4 regions of the Ectopseudomonas khazarica genome follow, and region 1 is predicted to be linked to each of the others. Evidence: riboswitches for the same ligand, from Rfam matches in the RefSeq annotation. Region 1 holds a riboswitch; each other region holds the start of a gene.
What was found. Region 1 has a riboswitch for cobalamin ahead of cobW (cobalamin biosynthesis protein CobW). Riboswitches for the same ligand answer to the same signal wherever they lie in the genome.

Region 1 (4,206 bases):
AGTATGTCGCTGGCGCTGGGCACGCCATGGCACACCACCTCGTTGCGCGAGGTGTTCATGGCATAGGCGAATCCATACTGGCCCTTGCTCGCCGGGCGCGCCTCGAGCGTGTCGACGATGTACTTTTCCACAAGGTCGTTGACCTGCAGCGTCGACAGGCCGAGCAGATCCAGACGATCGAGATAGCCGAACACCGACGCCAGCAACCTGCCGGACTCGGCCATCAGCGCTATCTCCTGCGCGGTCTTGGTCATGAGGTCGCTGCCAGGCTCGGCTGCACGGTAATGCCGGCTGCGCGCATCTCGGCCGCCATCACGTCGTTGAAACTCAGCGTCGGGTTCATTTCGCAGAGCATGCCGATGCGAATCCAGAACCCGGCCTGAGCATTGATGGAGCGATGCGACACGCTGCTCGCCCGGCGAATCTGGTCGTGCAGTTCGTCATCGATGTTGACGATACCCATGGAACCTCCTGGCTATATGATTCGTATATAAATCATATAGCCACGTTTCGTCAGTTTCTTCAACAGGGGGCGCCATCCTTTAAACTGTGGGGGCTGTTCGCATGGCAGGTGCGATGGCAGGACATTGCAGTCAGGTTGAAACGGGAGAAACGATGAAACGTGCGGATGTAAAACGCAGAACGGCTGAAGGGGTCATGTTCGACACCCAGATCATGGCGAACCCGGCCAATACCGCCGAGTGGATCGTCTTCTTCAAGAAAGACGCCGGGCGCAGCTTCTTCCTGGTGGATGCGGCCGAACAGGTCGAGAGCTTTGCCAGCCTCGACGAGCTGGTGGTCGAGTTGCGGGCGGTGGGTATCAAGCGGTTGGAAGTACAGCTTTGAGCGGTTGCTAACAGTTGGCGTGGATCATCCTGTGGATATCCTCGTGATACCTGGCTGAAGTCCTTGTGCTCAGGGCGTTTCAGGCAGTTGTACAAAAACTGAGCCTTGTTTCAGGGCTATCCACAAAGAGTTGGGATAAGTTCTTTTCTAACCTGTTGATAAGGTTCTGCAGGCCTCTGTTTACGGTACTCTCAGCGCTTTGTGCAGTTTATCGCCAGCGCAGCTCGGCTCAGTCGCTGCTCGGGCGATAGAGATGACGGTGCGCGGCGTCATACAGCGCCGACTCGGCGAAGGCGCCCGGGTCGAGCACGCGGCCGACGAGGATCAGCGCCGTGCGGCGGAAGTCCTTGGCTGCGACCTTCTCCTCTATGTCGCTGAGCGTTCCTTGCACCCAGTCCTGGTCCGGCCAGGTCGCTCTGTGGATAACCGCGACGGGGCAGTCGGCGCCATAGTGCGGCAGCAGTTCGCCGACGATGGCGGGTAGCTGGCGCACGCCGAGGTGGATGGCCAGGGTCGCCCGATGCCGGGCGAGATCGTGCAACTGTTCACCTTCGGGCATCGGCGAGGTGGTGCCGTAGCGGGTGAGGATCACCGTCTGGGCGATGCCCGGCAGGGTCAGCTCGCTTTCCAGCAACGCCGCGCAGGCGGCGGCGGCGGTGACGCCGGGAACGATCTCGAAGGGAATGCCCAGGCGGCGTAATTCGCGGATCTGTTCGCCGATGGCGCCGTACAGCGAAGGGTCGCCGGAATGCACGCGAGCCACGTCCTGGCCGCGTTCATGGGCCAGGCGTAGCAGCTCGACGATTTCCCCGAGATGCAGCTCGGCGGTGTTGACCACCTGCTCGGCGCGATGGCCCTGCAGCACGGCTTCGGGCACCAGCGAGCCGGCGTAGAGGATCACCGGGCAGCTGTGGATAAGCCGTTGGCCCTTGACGGTGATGAGCTCGGGGTCGCCGGGGCCGGCCCCGATGAAATAGACGGTCATGCGGACTCTCTCGTGAATGCTGCCAGGGCGCAGGTTGCCCTGGCGGTTTTGCGTTTTTCGCCAAGCAGGTGCGCCGTGCTCTTGCCCATGCGTCTGGCCAGCGCGAGCGCACAGGGCTCGGCCACGGCAGCAGCGCCAGTGGCTGCTTGGACACGGGGGTTGCCGGGTGCTGGTGGCTGGTAGGGCGAGAGCTCTGCGGCCGTGAACAGGTGCAACTCCAGCTGCAGATGCTCGGCCAGTTGCTGCAGGCCCGCCTCGTTGCGCTTGTGGGCGCTGCTGGCCAGTCCTGCCAGGTTGCCCAGCGTCAGCTCATGCTGCGCCAGGCTGTCGACGAGCAGGTCGAGCAGCTCCTGCATGGCGCAGCCACTTCTGCAGCCCAGCCCGGCAACGACCTGCATCGGCGAGGCTGGATGGCGTGCGGAGGGGGTCGGCAGCATGAGCGGCATTCGGCTTGGACGGGGGCGTAGCTCATCATGGCACCTGCCGGCGGTCAACCGTGATTGACCGGCCGCCGTGGCCTGCGTAGCCTTCGCGCATTCGAGGTTCTTCACGGCGCGGTTGTCGTGAAGCTAAGAGGGAACAGGGTCGATGCCCTGGCTGCCCCCGCAACTGTGAACGGTCTCAAACCCTTCGATACACCACTGCCCAGGGCGGGAAGGTGAAGGGCGCACCCTGTGCAGACCGTGAGCCAGGAGACCTGCCTCGTTTCGTCAGCCAACTGTTCGGACGGGGTGATCCGATGCGGCCTGCATGCTCGCGCGTGCCTGTCTGCCCGTACCCGTCCGCCGAATTCATCGTCGCCACGGGGCCTTTCATGCAAACCCTCGCCAAACTGCCTGTCACCATCGTCACCGGTTTTCTCGGTGCCGGTAAAACCACCCTGCTGCGCCACCTGCTGGCCAATGCCGGCGGCCGTCGCATCGCGGTGATCGTCAATGAGTTCGGCGAGCTGGGGATCGACGGCGAGATCCTCAAGCAGTGCTCCATCGGCTGCAGCGAGGAAGAGGCCAGCGGCCGCGTGTTCGAGCTGGCCAACGGCTGCCTGTGCTGCACCGTGCAGGAAGAGTTCTTCCCGGTGATGCGCGAGCTGGTGGCGCGCCGTGGCGACCTCGACCATATCCTCATCGAGACCAGTGGCCTGGCCCTGCCCAAACCGCTGGTACAGGCCTTCAACTGGCCGGAAATCCGCAACGCCTGCACCGTCGACGCGGTGATCACCGTGGTCGACAGCCCGGCGGTGAGCGTAGGCACCTTCGCCGCCTTCCCCGAGCAGGTCGACGCGCAGCGCAAGCTGGATCCCAACCTCGACCATGAGTCGCCGCTGCATGAGCTGTTCGCCGATCAGCTGGCCAGTGCCGACCTGGTGATCCTCAACAAGGCCGATCTGCTCGATGCCGAAGCGCTGGCGGCGGTACGCGCGGAAGTCGCCGAGGAGCTGCCGCCGGCGGTGAAGGTGATCGAAGCGCATGGCGGCGATCTGCCGATGGATGTGCTGCTGGGACTGAACAGCGAAACCGAGCTGCATATCGAGAATCGTCGCACCCATCATGACGATGAAGACGAGGATCACGATCATGAAGAATTCGACTCGTTCCACGTGGAACTACCGGAAGCCGAGGAGTCGCGCCTGCTGGCTGCGCTGAAGGCGGCGGTGGTCAAGCACGGCATCCTGCGGGTGAAAGGCTTCGCCGCCATCCCCGGCAAACCGATGCGTCTGCTGGTACAGGGCGTGGGTCAGCGCTTCGACCGTCACTTCGACCGTGCCTGGCAAGCCGACGAGCCGCGCATCAGCCGTCTGGTGGTGATCGGCCAGCAGCTCGACCGTGCGGCCATTCAGGCCGAGCTGCAAGCGGCGCTGGCCTGAGTGAGCATGGGAGGGGCTTCAGCCACGACCTGGCTCGCTGATCGTCGCGGCTGAAAACCCCTCCCACGGATCGACCATGCATTTATTACGCACCCAGCCCGGCGCCCAGCTGCCGGCCGACAGCATTGCCGACCTTGGCCAGACGCCGGCCGAGCTGGTGATTCTCTGCACCGGCGACTCGCACCTGTCTCTGCTCGCCGAGGCCGCCCGGCAGTTGCCGGACGATTACCCCAGCCTGCGCCTGGCCAGCCCGGCGCAGTTGAGCAACCACGCATCGGTGGACTTCTACGTCGAGCAGGTGCTGCAGCATGCGAAGGTCATCCTGATTTCCGTGCATGGCGGGGTGAGCTACTGGCGCTACGGGATCGAACGCCTGGTCGAACTGGCCGGGCTCGGTGCGCAGGTGATCATGGTGCCGGGCGACGATCAGCCCGATCCGCAGCTGATGGCCATGGGCAACGCCTGCGAGGACGACAGCTGCCGTCTCTGGCAGTACCTGCGCCAGGGCGGG
Region 2 (4,206 bases), 2.0 Mb from region 1:
CTCCACCAGCTCATGCGCCTGCTGGCGCAGCTGCGGATCGCTGATGCGCAGGAAGCGCCAGGGCTGCATCAGGCCGACGCTGGGCGCGTGGTGCGCGGCCTCCAGCAGGCGTGCCAGCACCTCGGGCGGCACCTGGCCACCGGCGAAGTGGCGCATGTCACGGCGCTCGCCAATGGCGCGGTACACCGCCGCACGCTCCAGCGCAGAGAAGGCGTGATCGCTCATGGACGCAACAGCGCGGCGGCCGCCTCCGGATTGGATGGCAGGTAGAAATGGATGTAGCTGGCGGTGAGCCGGCCGAGCCGATAGACCGCCTCGGCCACCGGCTTGCCGTTCGGGCAGCGCGCCTGCGCGTGCGGCGTGAGCGGGCTGTCCAGTCGTGAGTGGTGATAGGTGTGGCCACGCAGCAGGCCTTCCGCCAGCTCGACTTCCTGCAACGCCAGCGCGGTCAGGCGCGGCTGCAGGGTCGCGCTGCCGGCAAGCAGGCCGAGCATGCGGCCACTGGCGCCCTGCTTGTCATGCAGCTCGTCGAGCAGGTAGAGCATGCCGCCGCATTCGGCGAGCAGCGGCTTGCCGGCCTGGTGATGGGCACGAATCGCCGCCGCCATGGCCTGGTTGGCTTCCAGCTCGGCCAGGTACAGCTCGGGGTAGCCACCTGGCAGGTAGAGGCTGTCCACCTCGGGCAAGGCGCTGTCGGCGAGCGGCGAGAAGTAGCGCAGCTCGGCGCCCAGGGCCTGCAACAGGTCGAGGTTGGCCTGGTAGAGGAAGGCGAATGCCGCGTCCCGCGCTACGCCGATGCGCACGCCGGCAAGCAGGGAGCCTGGCTCATCGATCACTGGTGCGGCGAAGCTCACTGATGGCGGCAGATCGACGTCGGCACTGGCCGCCAGGGCATCAGCGGCGGCATCCAGCCGGGCATCGAGGTCGGCCAGTTCGGCCGCCTGCACCAACCCCAGGTGGCGGCTGGGCAGTTCCACCGCCGCACTGCGTGGCAGGGCACCGAACCAGCGGATCGTCTCCGGCAGGGCATCACGCAGGATCTCGCCGTGGCGCGTGCTGGCGACGCGGTTGCCGAGCACGCCGGCAAACGGCAGGTCCGGTTGGAAGGTGGCCAGGCCATGGGCCAGCGCGCCGAAGGTCTGCGCCATGGCGGCGCCATCGATCACCGCCAGCACCGCTACGCCGAAGTGACGCGCCAGGTCGGCCGCCGAGGGCTTGCCGTCGAACAGGCCCATCACCCCTTCGATCAGGATCAGGTCGGCTTCGCCAGCGGCCTGCCACAACAGGCGGCGACTCTCGGCCTCGCCGACCATGGCCAGGTCGAGCTGGTACACCGGCGCGCCGCTGGCACGGGCATGGATCATCGGGTCGAGGAAGTCCGGGCCGCACTTGAACACCCGCACCCGCCGCCCCTGGCGCGTATGCAGGCGCGCCAGCGCAGCGGTGACGGTGGTCTTGCCCTGACCGGAGGCCGGCGCGGCGATCAACAGCGCCGGACATTGACGTGCGCTCATCAGAATTCGATGCCCTTCTGCGCCTTCACCCCGGCCTTGAACGCATGCTTGACCAGGTTCATCTCGGTGACCGTATCGGCGGCCTCGATCATCTCCGGCAAGGCGCCCCGCCCCGTCACCACTACATGCTGCAGCAGTGGCCGGGCTTCGATATCGGCCAGTACCGTGGGCAGGTCGAGATAACCGTGCTTGAGGGCGATGTTCAGCTCGTCCAGCACCACCAGGCCGACGGACTCGTCGGCGAGCAGGCGCCGCGCCACGTTCCAGGCGTCCTGCGCCTTGGCGATGTCACGCTGACGGTCCTGGGTCTCCCAGGTGAACCCCTCGCCCATCACGTGGTAGCTGACTTCCTCGGGGAAACGGCGGAAGAAGGTTTCCTCCCCGGTGCTGGCTGCGCCCTTGATGAACTGCACCACGCCGACCCTGATGCCATGCCCGAGGGCCCGGGCGACCATGCCGAAGGCGCTGCTGCTCTTGCCCTTGCCGTTGCCGCTGTGCACCAGCAGCAGACCGTACTCGTCCTGGGCCTGGGCGATCTTCTCGTCGATCAGGGCTTTCTTGCGCTGCATGCGCGCCTTGTGGCGCTCATCACGTTCGACGGACTCGCTCATGCTCTGCTCCTGTACATCACGCGCCGGCAAGGTCGTGCGCGGCGCGAACGGCAACCAGAAGAAGAGACGACGATGCGCACGTCCCATCCAGGCGCCAATGGCTGGTCGGGCATGCGGAAGACAGAAAACACGAACGCCCCGGTGCAACCGGAGCGCTGGCCGGACAACGCCCTCCGCGATGCCGTGAAACTGCGACAGGCCGGTCTCCGGGCTCGTGAGCGAACCAAAGGTTCAACGCCGCGCCTTCCCGTGCACTGCACAGTGGCCTATGGCGGCGTACGACTCACCTACCGTTGCGGGGGCAGCGCCGGCATTGGAACCGGCTTCCCTGTTTCACCCTCTCGACCGCCGCTGGCGGCGATTCAGGGCACCTGAAGCAAGGCGCGCAGAGTAGAGGCTGGCCACCCTGCGCGTCAACGCCGAAGCTGCTCAGTGCCTGGGCGTGAAGCCTGCCGGCTTGCGCGCCAACCACTCGACGAAGGTGCGCAAGCGCTCGTCGCCCAGCAACGCTTCCCGAGTGTTATAGGTCAGTGCCAGCTCCTTTTCGCTGAACAGGCGGTGAATCTGGTTATGGCAGGCGCGACAGACCCACAGCGTGGCGCTGATGCGCTCATGCCGGGGATAGCGTTTCTGTACGTAGGCCTTGTCATGCAGCGCCCGGGGAATCAGATGATGGCGCGTCAAGGCCACAGGGCGAGCGCAAAGCTCGCACGCTTCAGGCTGCGGCGGCAGACGAATGGGATCGGCCATCGGCAGGGGTCAGGGGTTGTGCGCCAGCTCCGGCGTGATGACCCGCTTGGCATCGAGATAGACACGCTGCCAGTAGACGTTGTCGAGGCTGTCCAGGCGCACGGTGCCGCCGCTGGACGGCGCATGCACGAAGCGACCCTCGCCGACATAGATGCCGGCGTGACTGACGCTGCGCCCGCCGCTGGTGGCGAAGAACACCAGGTCGCCACTTTGCAGGGCATCACGACGGACATCCGGGGTGCGCATGGCACTGAGCTCACGCGTCGAGCGAGGCAGGCTGATACCGGCGGCGTCGCGGTAGACATAGCCGATCAGGCCACTGCAATCGAAGCCGCCCTCGGGTGTGTTGCCGCCATAACGGTAAGGCGTACCGACCAGGCCGAGCGCACGAAACAGGACATCCTCGGTTCCGCCCTGATAGGCCGAGGAAGCGCTTGGCGGTATGTAGACGGGCTGGGGAGCGGGAGCGTGGCTGCTGCAGGCACTCAGCAGCAGCGCGAGGGAAACGAGGGCAACACGGGTCGTGACGGGCATGAGCGAGGCGATCCTGAGCCTGGACAGGCTCTACTCTGCCGCCTCGGGCGTGGTGGCGCAACCCTGCGGTTACGCCGTCCCCTCAGGGATGGGCCTTGGCCGAGGCCTGTTCGTCTTCTGTCGAAGCCAGCGCCAGCACGCGCTTGGCCTCCATGTAGCTGCGCTTCCAGTAGCTGTCGTCCAGGCTGTCGATGCGCACGCCACCGCTGCGGCTGCTGCTGGAGTGGATGAACTGGTCATCGCCCAGGTAGATGCCGGCATGGCTGACGCGACCACGACCCCGGTTGTTGAACAGGATCAGGTCACCCGGCTCCAGGTCGGCACGCGCCACCTTGGGCGCATCCAGCTTGATCAGCTCGCGGGTGGAGCGCGGCAGCTCCAGACCCACTTCCTCGCGGAACAGGTAGCCGACGAAGCCGCTGCAATCGAAACCGGACTGCACCGAGGTGCCGCCGTAGCGATAGCGGGTGCCGATCAGCGAACGCCCGAGATCGAGCAGGCTGTCGGCCAACTGCGGCATTTCATAGGGTTTGTCGTCGACCAGTGCGGCGACGTCATCCTCTGCCGGCTCGCTCTGCTGAGCCTGTACAGGGGCGGCGGGCCGGGCCGAGGTTTCGCCGCTCTGCGGCTGCGGCGCATGGCCCGCGCAGGCGGCGAGAAACAGGGTGAGTGCAACAGGCACGAGGGGTGCGAAGCGCTTCAGCATGGGCACGACCGTGTCGAGGGAATTCATATTAAGTGCGCGACTATGCCCTCTATATGACCCATTTGCAAATTCTATCGTTGCAATTGTGACT
Region 3 (4,206 bases), 830 kb from region 1:
GGTGATGCCTTCGTGCAGATTGGCCAGCGAGTAGGCCGGGCGGAGCAGGGCGAGCGCCTGGCCGCCGAGTTTCGCGAGCGGCTGGCGGCGCTGCGTCAGCGCTATCGGCGCGAACGACCGCTGGCGGTGTTCTATCAGATCTGGCATCAGCCGCTGTACACCATCGGTGGCGAACAGTTGATCGGCGATGCGCTGCAGGTGTGCGGCGCACGGAACCTCTTCGCCGAGCTGCCGCAGCCTGCGCCACAGGTCAGCGTGGAGGCCGTGCTGGCGCGCGATCCGGACATCATCCTGGGCGGCAGCAATGCCGAACTGAGCGCCTGGCAGGCCTGGCCGCAGCTGCATGCCGTGCGCCAGGGCCAGGTATGGACGGTGCCGGACAAGGGCCTGGAACGGCCCAGTCTGCAGATGCTCGGGGCGATCGAGCAGTTGTGCGAGCGGATGGCCGGGGCGCGTTAGTGCCACGGGACGTGCAGTGCTTTCGCAGGCAGGCTTGGCCGCCTGTGGATGTTGCTGGCGTGGGTTGCGCTCGATGTGGCGCTAACCCACCACCGCTGCCATGCGTTCCATCGCTGGTGGGTTACGCGGCGCTCCCGTTCATCGGCGCTTGCCAGATAGGCGTTCGGCGCCGCTAACCCACCCTACGCGAGCAGTGCATCGACATCAGATCTGCGGCGTCCAGGTTACGGCGAACAGTGCGGTGCGTCCGGCACTGTTGTAGCCGAAGCGCCCGTTGGGCGTGCTGTACGTGGCTTCTGCGTAGTCCCGGTCCAGCAGGTTATCCAGCTTCAGGCTCAGCCCCAGTTCCTGGGTGGCCTGCCAGGCTGCGCGCAGGCTGAGCAGGCCGTAGCCGCTCATCCTGATCTGGTTCTCGGCATCGTCGTAACGACCACTGAGCGCACGCCAGCCAGCGCCAATCGACACGTCACCGAAGCGGCGGTCGATATCCAGCGTCAGCGTGCGTTTGGCGCGACGTTGCAGGGTATGACCGCTGTCGCGATCGCGCGGGTCGATCAGGGCCAGGGCCAGGTTGCCTTGCCAGCCGAACAGTTCCTGCTGCACTGCGGCCTCGAAACCATTGATCCGGGCAGTCTGGACGTTCTGCGGAATGAAGTTCTCGTCCAGAACGATGGCATCTTCGATCTCGGTTCGGTAAACGGAGGCCTGCAGCGAGCCTGTGTCGCTGTACCGGCTGCGCCATTGCAGTTCGTAGCTCCTGGAGCGTTCCGGGGTGAGCTCGGGGTTAGCGCTGGGGAAACACATGCTGCCGAAGCAGAAGTCCGGGTAATACAGGTCATTGAAGGTTGGCGCGCGGAAGCCTTCGCTATACGACAGAATCAGATCGTGGGCGTTGCCCAGCGGCAGAGTCAGTGCCGCATTCCAGGTGTTTTCGTCGCCGAACTGCTGGTTGTCGTCATGGCGCAAGCCGATCTCGGTGGAAAAGTTTTCCCCGCTATAACGATGCTGGATGAAGGCTGCGCGGTTCCAGCGCGAATCCTCGACGAAGTCCGTGGTGCCCTGGGCTCGATCCTCGTACCAGTCCAAGCCCAGCAGCAACTGATGGTTCTCGGTGAGTGTCAGCGTGTTCAGCCAGTTGGCGGCGTCACGGTATGTGTTGAACTGGCTGACTGAACCACCCGGTTGATCATTGCCGCTATCGCGTTTGTCTTCGCTGTGGCCCAGCTCCAGGCGACTGCTCCAGCTATCGCTGAGCTGTGCGTCGATGAAGCCGGAAGCACTGCTGAGCAGGTAGTCGGTAGTCGGCAGCGAGCCGCTGAAGACATCGTCGTACTCCACCTGGCCACGCTGGTCGAGCAGGTTGAAACCGATCTGCAGGCTGTCATCGAAGCGGTGCGACAGACTCAGGCTCAGTGAGCGGTTGCGGTAGGCATCGTCGTCGCCATTGGCGCCGAAACCGTCGCGGGTCGCGTCGATACCGGCCGTCTCGTCCAGTGCAGCGCCCAGGTGAAAGCGGGTGCGCTCATCGCCACCGGAAAGACCAAGGCTGCGCTGGTAGGTACTGTCGCTGCCGGCTGCCAGGCGCACGTAAGGGGCGAGCCCCTGGTCATCGCCCTTGCGCGTGAAAATCTGTATCACCCCACCGATGGCATCGGAGCCGTAGAGTGCCGAACGGGCGCCACGCACGACCTCGATACGCTCGATCTGCTCGGGGGCGAGAAATTCCAGGCTGCTGGTACCACTGGATGCCGCGGCGATGCGTTGGCCATCGACCAGCACCAGCGTTTGTGCCGTGCTGGTGCCGCGCAGAAACACGCCCGTCTGGCTGCCAGTACCGCCAGTGCGGACGACGCTAAGACCGGGAACGCGCTGCAGCAGCTCTGCAACGCTGCTGACCTGCAAACGCTCGATATCCGCTCGCTCGAACACGGTGCTGGCCGCCGTGGCCTGGGCTTGTGGTTCGGGCATGCGGCCCGAGGTGATGACCAGGGGCTCGGCCACGTAGGGTTCGCTGGCCAGTGACAGGCCAGGCAGGACGGCAATGGCCAGGGCCAGGCGAGACGCTCTCATGATGATTTCCTCAAGGTCGGCAGACTTTCGAGGAGGACAGCAGCCAGCGCGTGGGCGGCGCTTGACCGTGCTGCCCTCCGCAACACCAGTCGATCCGCCTTGGCCGGTCTCCGGGCTCTCGACCCCTATCCGCCTTCCCGGGGGCTCCCAGTGGCGGTTGGATAGGGACAAGCGTGATGCTTGCAGTCGATTACCGTTGCGGGGGCAGCGTCGGGATTGCTCATGGAGAGCGCACCGACTTCCCGTTCAGCAGACCGTTGAAAACTACCTGCGTTGGCGTTTTTTCAACGGCTTGCTGACGCCGCTTGCGCAGCGCACCCTGGCGGAACATGAAGTGCGCGCACCTTAGTGCGCGCGCAGCGGCATGACAAGCAAGCCCGGCTCATGCGGCGATGAGCGGGGCTCATGCTCAGAGCAGGTTCAGGCGTTCGCGCACCGCGCGTTCGATGCCGGCATCGTCCAGGCCGCACTCGGCGAGCATCTGGCTGGGCTTGGCATGCTCGACGTAGTAGTCCGGCAGGCCGAGGTGCAGCATCGACACCTGGCGGTTCTCGGCGGCGAAGAATTCGCTGACCGCGCTGCCGGCACCGCCCATCACGGCGTTTTCCTCGAGGGTCACCAGCAGCTCATGGCTGTCGGCCAGCTCACGCAGCAGGGCTTCGTCCAGCGGTTTGACGAAGCGCATGTCGACCACGCTGGCGTCCAGCGTCTCGCCAACCCGCAGGGCTTCGGCCAGTTGCACGCCGAAGGCCAGCAGGGCGACGCGCTTGCCCTGGCGACGGACCACGGCCTTGCCGATTTCCAGCGGTTCGAGGCCCGCATCGAGCGGGGCGTTGGGGCCGGTGCCACGCGGGTAGCGCACGGCTGCCGGGCCGTCGAACAGGTGGCCGGTGGTGAGCATGCGGCGCATCTCGTTCTCGTCGCTCGGCGTCATCACCAGCATGCCGGGGATGCAGCGCAGGTACGACAGGTCGAAGCTACCGGCATGGGTCGGGCCGTCTTCGCCGACCAGGCCGGCGCGGTCGATGGCGAACAGCACGTCGAGGTGTTGCACGGCCACGTCATGGATCAGCTGGTCATAGGCGCGCTGGAGGAAGGTGGAGTAGATCGCCACCACCGGCTTGGCGCCCTCGCAGGCCATGCCGGCCGCCAGGGTCACGGCATGCTGTTCGGCGATGGCGACATCGAAGTAGCGCTCGGGGAAACGCTCGCTGAAGGCCACCAGGTCGGAGCCTTCCTTCATCGCCGGGGTAATGCCGACCAGGCGCTCATCGGCCTCGGCCATGTCGCACAGCCACTGGCCGAACACGTTGGAGTACTTCGGGCCGCTCGGCCGCTTCGGGCTGGAGAGTGCTGCGGCCGGCGGCGTCACCGGCTCCAGCTTGGTGATGGCGTGATAGCCGATCGGGTCGGCCTCGGCCGGCGCGAAGCCCTTGCCCTTCTTGGTCACCACGTGGAGGAACTGCGGGCCGTCCAGGTCGCGCATGTTGCGCAGGGTGGCCAGCAGGGTCGGCAGGTCGTGGCCGTCGATGGGGCCGACGTAGTTCCAGCCCAGCTCCTCGAACAGGGTGCCGGGCACCAGCATGCCCTTGGCGTGCTCCTCGACCTTGCGCGCGATTTCCCAGGCACCGGGCAGGCGCGAGAGCATCTTCTTGCTGCCTTCGCGCATGCTGGCGT
Region 4 (4,206 bases), 920 kb from region 1:
CCATGTCGCCCGTGCCGGTCTCACCTACCTGCACAGCCAGGCCGAGGCCGCCAGCGGTTGCCCGCTGACCATGACCTTCGCCGCCGTGCCGGCCATCAGCCTGCAGGCCAACGTCGCCGAGCAGTGGCTGCCGAAGATCCTCGCGACCGAGTACGACCCGCGCAACCTGCCGATGGAGCAGAAGAGCGGCGTCACCATCGGCATGGCCATGACCGAGAAGCAGGGCGGCACCGACGTGCGTGCCAACACCACGCGCGCCTATCCCATCGGCCTCGGCGGGCCGGGGCAGGGCTACGAGCTGGTCGGCCACAAGTGGTTCTGCTCGGCGCCGATGTGCGACGCCTTCCTGACCCTGGCCTACACCGACCGTGGCCTGTCCTGCTTCCTCCTGCCGCGCCATCGCCCGGATGGCTCGCGCAACGCGTTCTACGTCCAGCGCCTGAAGAACAAGCTGGGTAACTGGGCCAACGCCTCCAGCGAGGTGGAATACCGTGGCGCCTTCGCCTGGATGCTGGGTGAGGAGGGGCGCGGCGTGCCGACCATCATCGAGATGGTGGCCATGACCCGCTTCGACTGCATGGTCGGCTCCAGCAGCCTGATGCGCCAGGCCCTGACCCATGCGGCGCACCACTGCGCGCATCGCCAGGTCGGCGGCAAGCTGCTCGCCGAGCAGCCGTTGATGCAGAACGTGCTGGCCGACCTGGCACTGGAAAGCGAGGCGGCGCTGGCGCTGTGCATGCGCATGGGCCGGGCGCTCGACCATCAGCATGACGAGCAGGAGGACAAGTTCGCTCGCCTGGTCACCGCCGTGGGCAAGTACTGGATCTGCAAGCGCGCCCCGGAAATGATCTACGAGGCCAGCGAATGCATGGGCGGTGCCGGCTACGTCGAGGAAACCATCATGCCGCGCCTGTACCGCGAAGCGCCGGTCAACTCGATCTGGGAAGGTTCGGGCAACGTGCAATGCCTGGACGTGCTGCGCGCGCTGTCCAAGGAGCCCGGCGTGCTCGACGCGCTGTTCGCCGAGCTGGGTGATGGCCATGGTGATGCGCGCCTCAAGGCGCATATCCAGCGCCTGCAGGCGGACTTCCGTGACACCGCCGACATCCAGTACCGCGCACGCCAGCTCACCGAGGACATGGCCGTGGCACTGCAGGCCAAGTTGCTGCTCGAGGCGGGCAACAGCCTGGTGAGCGATGCCTTCATCGCCAGCCGTCTGGAAGGGCGAGGGCGGGTCTACGGGACCTTGCCGCGCGGCGTCGATGTCGAGGCACTGCTGGCGCGCAGCACGCCACACCTGGCCTGAGGTTCAGGCATCGATCGCCTGATGCGCTGTTTTTTGGCGCAACAGGCGAGTAATCTGGCGGCCGATGGTTCTGCGTGCGCACGCGTCACGCGGATGAAAAGGGAACAGGGTGCGGCGACTCTCGCCAAGGCCCTGGCTGCCCCCGCAACTGTAAGCGGCGAACGACACCCCTTGTGCCACTGACGATGGTCGGGAAGGCGGGTGAAGTGGCAAGCCGTGAGCCAGGAGACCTGCCATCGCTCACGGGCGTATTGCCCTTTCTTCCATCCGAATCGTCGCGCGGTGGGCGCGGCCAAGGAACCCCAATGCATATCGAACCCGGTGTCGTCGAAGGCGCCAAGATCCTGCTCAGCTACGCAACCGCCGTCAGCGCTCTCGGCCTCACCGCCAAGCTCGCCCTGGACAGCATCCGCAACAACGGCGGCGTCGCCGCACTGGCACTGCGCAGCCTGCTGACCACTGCGCTGGTGTTCTGCTTCTTCGAGGTCTTCCCGCACCACGCCGTGGGCGTGTCCGAGGTGCACCTGATCCTCGGCTCGACCCTGTTGCTGCTGTTCGGCGCCGGCGCCGCCGGCATCGGCCTGGCCGCCGGCCTGCTGCTGCAAGGGCTGTTTTTCGCGCCCTTCGACCTGCCGCAGTACGGGATGAACGTCACCACGCTGCTGGTACCGCTGTGGGGCATCAGCCTGCTGGCCAAGCGCATCGTCGCGCCGGGCACCGCATACGTGGAACTCTCCTACAAGCAGGCGCTGGCGCTGTCGACTGCCTACCAGGGTGGCATCGTCGCCTGGGTGGCATTCTGGGCCGTCTATGGCCATGGTTTCTCCGCCGAAAACCTGGCGGCGGTGGGCAGCTTCGGCCTGGCCTACATGAGCGTGATCCTGGTCGAGCCGCTGATCGACCTGGGCGTGCTGGCAGCCGCCAAGACGCTGTCGCGTTTCAGCCAGGGGCCACTGTTCAACGTGCGCCTGCACCAGGCGGCCTGATTCCGCTGATCAGCGGCGGCGCTGCCAGATCATCTGGCCGCTATTGCTCTCGGTGACCAGGTACTGGTCACTGAAGCGGTAGTAGGCCGCCGGGCGATAGTCGGGCGCGCCGCTCAGACGCACCATCAGCAGGCCGTCCTGACTGCGCCAGTGACCGCTGTACTGCACCTCGCCCGGGCTGTCGTAGGTCCACTCGGCGCCACCTGCGGCGGAGCGGCTCCATTGCGTGACGCTGCCGTCCGGGTTCAGTTGCAGCGTCATCACGCTGTTGAACGAGGCGAAGCTGGCGCCGCCGCTGTTGACGATCTTCTCGTGCACCCAGGTGCCGATCAGTGCCGGGTCGTGAATGACAGCGACGACAGGCGCCTGCTCGGCCTGCGCCGCTTCGCGCTGGAACAGGGCCTGGCGCTCCAGCACCTGCCCGTTGCGCGGGTCGCGTGCGGCGATCGAGGCGTTGAGCATCGCGTTGGCGTAGGTGGCATTCATGTTCGCCAGCAGCAGGCCGGAGCGTGGATCGCTGATCTCGGCGCGCAGCAGCTGGCGTCGTAGCGGCCCCTGAGGGTCAGGCGCAGGCTGCGGTTCTCCACATATTGCCCCTCCACCTGATCACCCTGCTGCTGCAGGATCAGCTCGGCGGGCTGACCGTCGAGCGTCGTCCGGTAGTGGCCATCGAGTTCGCCGGCGCGGGCGCCGAGACACACGGCGACGGCCAGCAGCAGGCAGAGTGCTCGAAGCATGGGGATGACCTCTGGGCAATTGCTGCAAGCCTAGCTGCTGGCATCGTGCCGCGAGCGTCGTCGCGCTATGTTTTCGTCGGCGTATGCAGGCAAGATAGGGATGTCCGTTCAGTCAGGAAGATGCATCGTGAAAGCCTGCTCAGATGATTTCATCGTTGTTCACACCCCCGAGGAGGCGGTGGACCGTCTCGCCGCCCTGCACCAGGAGGCCACTGGTGCGTTGAGCCAGGCGCTCAAGCGTTATCTCAAGGAGCGCATCCGTCCGGACGCCAGCGAGCACTGCCTGTTCCGCTACCCCGAGCTGCGCCTGACCTATTTGTGCCAGGGCGAGGTGCCGACCACCGTGCGCGCCTACGCCAAGGTGCAGGTGCCGGGCACCTACGCCATCACCGTGACCCAGCCGGCAGCGTTCCGCAAATACCTGCTGGAGCAGCTGCGCCCGCTGATGAACGATTTCACCCTGCGCGTGGAAGTCGGCCGCAGCCAGCAGAACATCCCCTATCCCTACGTGGTCGAGGGCGGCGATGAGCTGGCCGGCAGTGGCGTGACCGCCGCCGAACTGGCGCGGGTGTTCCCCAGCACCGATCTGTCCGCCGCCACCGATGGCACGGCCGACGGCCTGTACGACTGGGAAAACATCGACCCGCTGCCGTTGGCGCTGTTCGATGCGGCGCGCACCGACTTTTCCCTCAAGCGCATCCAGCACTACACCGGCAGCGACTGGCGCCATGTGCAGCCGTGGATTCTGCTGACCAACTATCACCGCTACGTCGATCAGTTCATCCGCCATGGCCTGGACATGCTGGTGGGCAACTCGCGCTTCAGCCGCATGGTGCTGCCGGGCAACGTGGTGATCAGTCGCGGTATGACCGAAGGCGAGATGCAGGCGATCATCGAGAACGTGGTCTGGCACCGCTACCAGATGCCGGCCTATCACCTGCAGGCCGAGGATGGCCACGGCGTGACCCTGGTCAACATCGGCGTCGGCCCGTCCAACGCCAAGAACATCACCGATCACCTCGCCGTGCTGCGTCCGCACTGCTGGCTGATGATCGGCCACTGCGGCGGCCTGCGTCAGTCGCAGACCATCGGCGACTACGTGCTGGCGCACGCCTACATGCGCCGCGACGGCATTCTCGATCGCGTGCTGCCGCCGCATATCCCGCTGCCGGCGCTG

Region 2: linked by a shared signal. The riboswitch ahead of cobO (cob(I)yrinic acid a,c-diamide adenosyltransferase) and the one ahead of cobW (cobalamin biosynthesis protein CobW) in region 1 are both predicted to bind cobalamin.
Region 3: linked by a shared signal. The riboswitch ahead of JLK41_RS21325 (TonB-dependent receptor domain-containing protein) and the one ahead of cobW (cobalamin biosynthesis protein CobW) in region 1 are both predicted to bind cobalamin.
Region 4: linked by a shared signal. The riboswitch ahead of JLK41_RS20885 (energy-coupling factor ABC transporter permease) and the one ahead of cobW (cobalamin biosynthesis protein CobW) in region 1 are both predicted to bind cobalamin.

What each region holds. Positions count from the first base shown of each region.
Region 1 is NZ_CP068551.1:5,356,266-5,360,471, reverse strand. Features, by position in the region: gene map (type I methionyl aminopeptidase) at 1-254, opposite strand, end outside; gene JLK41_RS25190 (ParD-like family protein) at 251-463, opposite strand; gene JLK41_RS25185 (hypothetical protein) at 616-846, shown strand; gene cobM (precorrin-4 C(11)-methyltransferase) at 1,076-1,831, opposite strand; gene JLK41_RS25175 (cobalamin biosynthesis protein) at 1,828-2,268, opposite strand; cobalamin riboswitch at 2,355-2,550, shown strand; gene cobW (cobalamin biosynthesis protein CobW) at 2,646-3,695, shown strand; gene cobN (cobaltochelatase subunit CobN) at 3,772-4,206, shown strand, end outside.
Region 2 is NZ_CP068551.1:1,994,592-1,998,797, reverse strand. Features, by position in the region: gene bluB (5,6-dimethylbenzimidazole synthase) at 1-225, opposite strand, end outside; gene JLK41_RS09480 (cobyrinic acid a,c-diamide synthase CobB) at 222-1,514, opposite strand; gene cobO (cob(I)yrinic acid a,c-diamide adenosyltransferase) at 1,514-2,125, opposite strand; cobalamin riboswitch at 2,306-2,515, opposite strand; gene JLK41_RS09470 (hypothetical protein) at 2,555-2,875, opposite strand; gene JLK41_RS09465 (C40 family peptidase) at 2,885-3,409, opposite strand; gene JLK41_RS09460 (C40 family peptidase) at 3,492-4,115, opposite strand.
Region 3 is NZ_CP068551.1:4,529,583-4,533,788, reverse strand. Features, by position in the region: gene JLK41_RS21330 (cobalamin-binding protein) at 1-459, shown strand, start outside; gene JLK41_RS21325 (TonB-dependent receptor domain-containing protein) at 664-2,529, opposite strand; cobalamin riboswitch at 2,614-2,816, opposite strand; gene dxs (1-deoxy-D-xylulose-5-phosphate synthase) at 2,939-4,206, opposite strand, start outside.
Region 4 is NZ_CP068551.1:4,434,205-4,438,410, reverse strand. Features, by position in the region: gene JLK41_RS20890 (acyl-CoA dehydrogenase family protein) at 1-1,306, shown strand, start outside; cobalamin riboswitch at 1,355-1,558, shown strand; gene JLK41_RS20885 (energy-coupling factor ABC transporter permease) at 1,612-2,292, shown strand; gene JLK41_RS20880 (hypothetical protein) at 2,302-2,778, opposite strand; gene JLK41_RS25410 (hypothetical protein) at 2,775-3,029, opposite strand; gene amn (AMP nucleosidase) at 3,157-4,206, shown strand, end outside.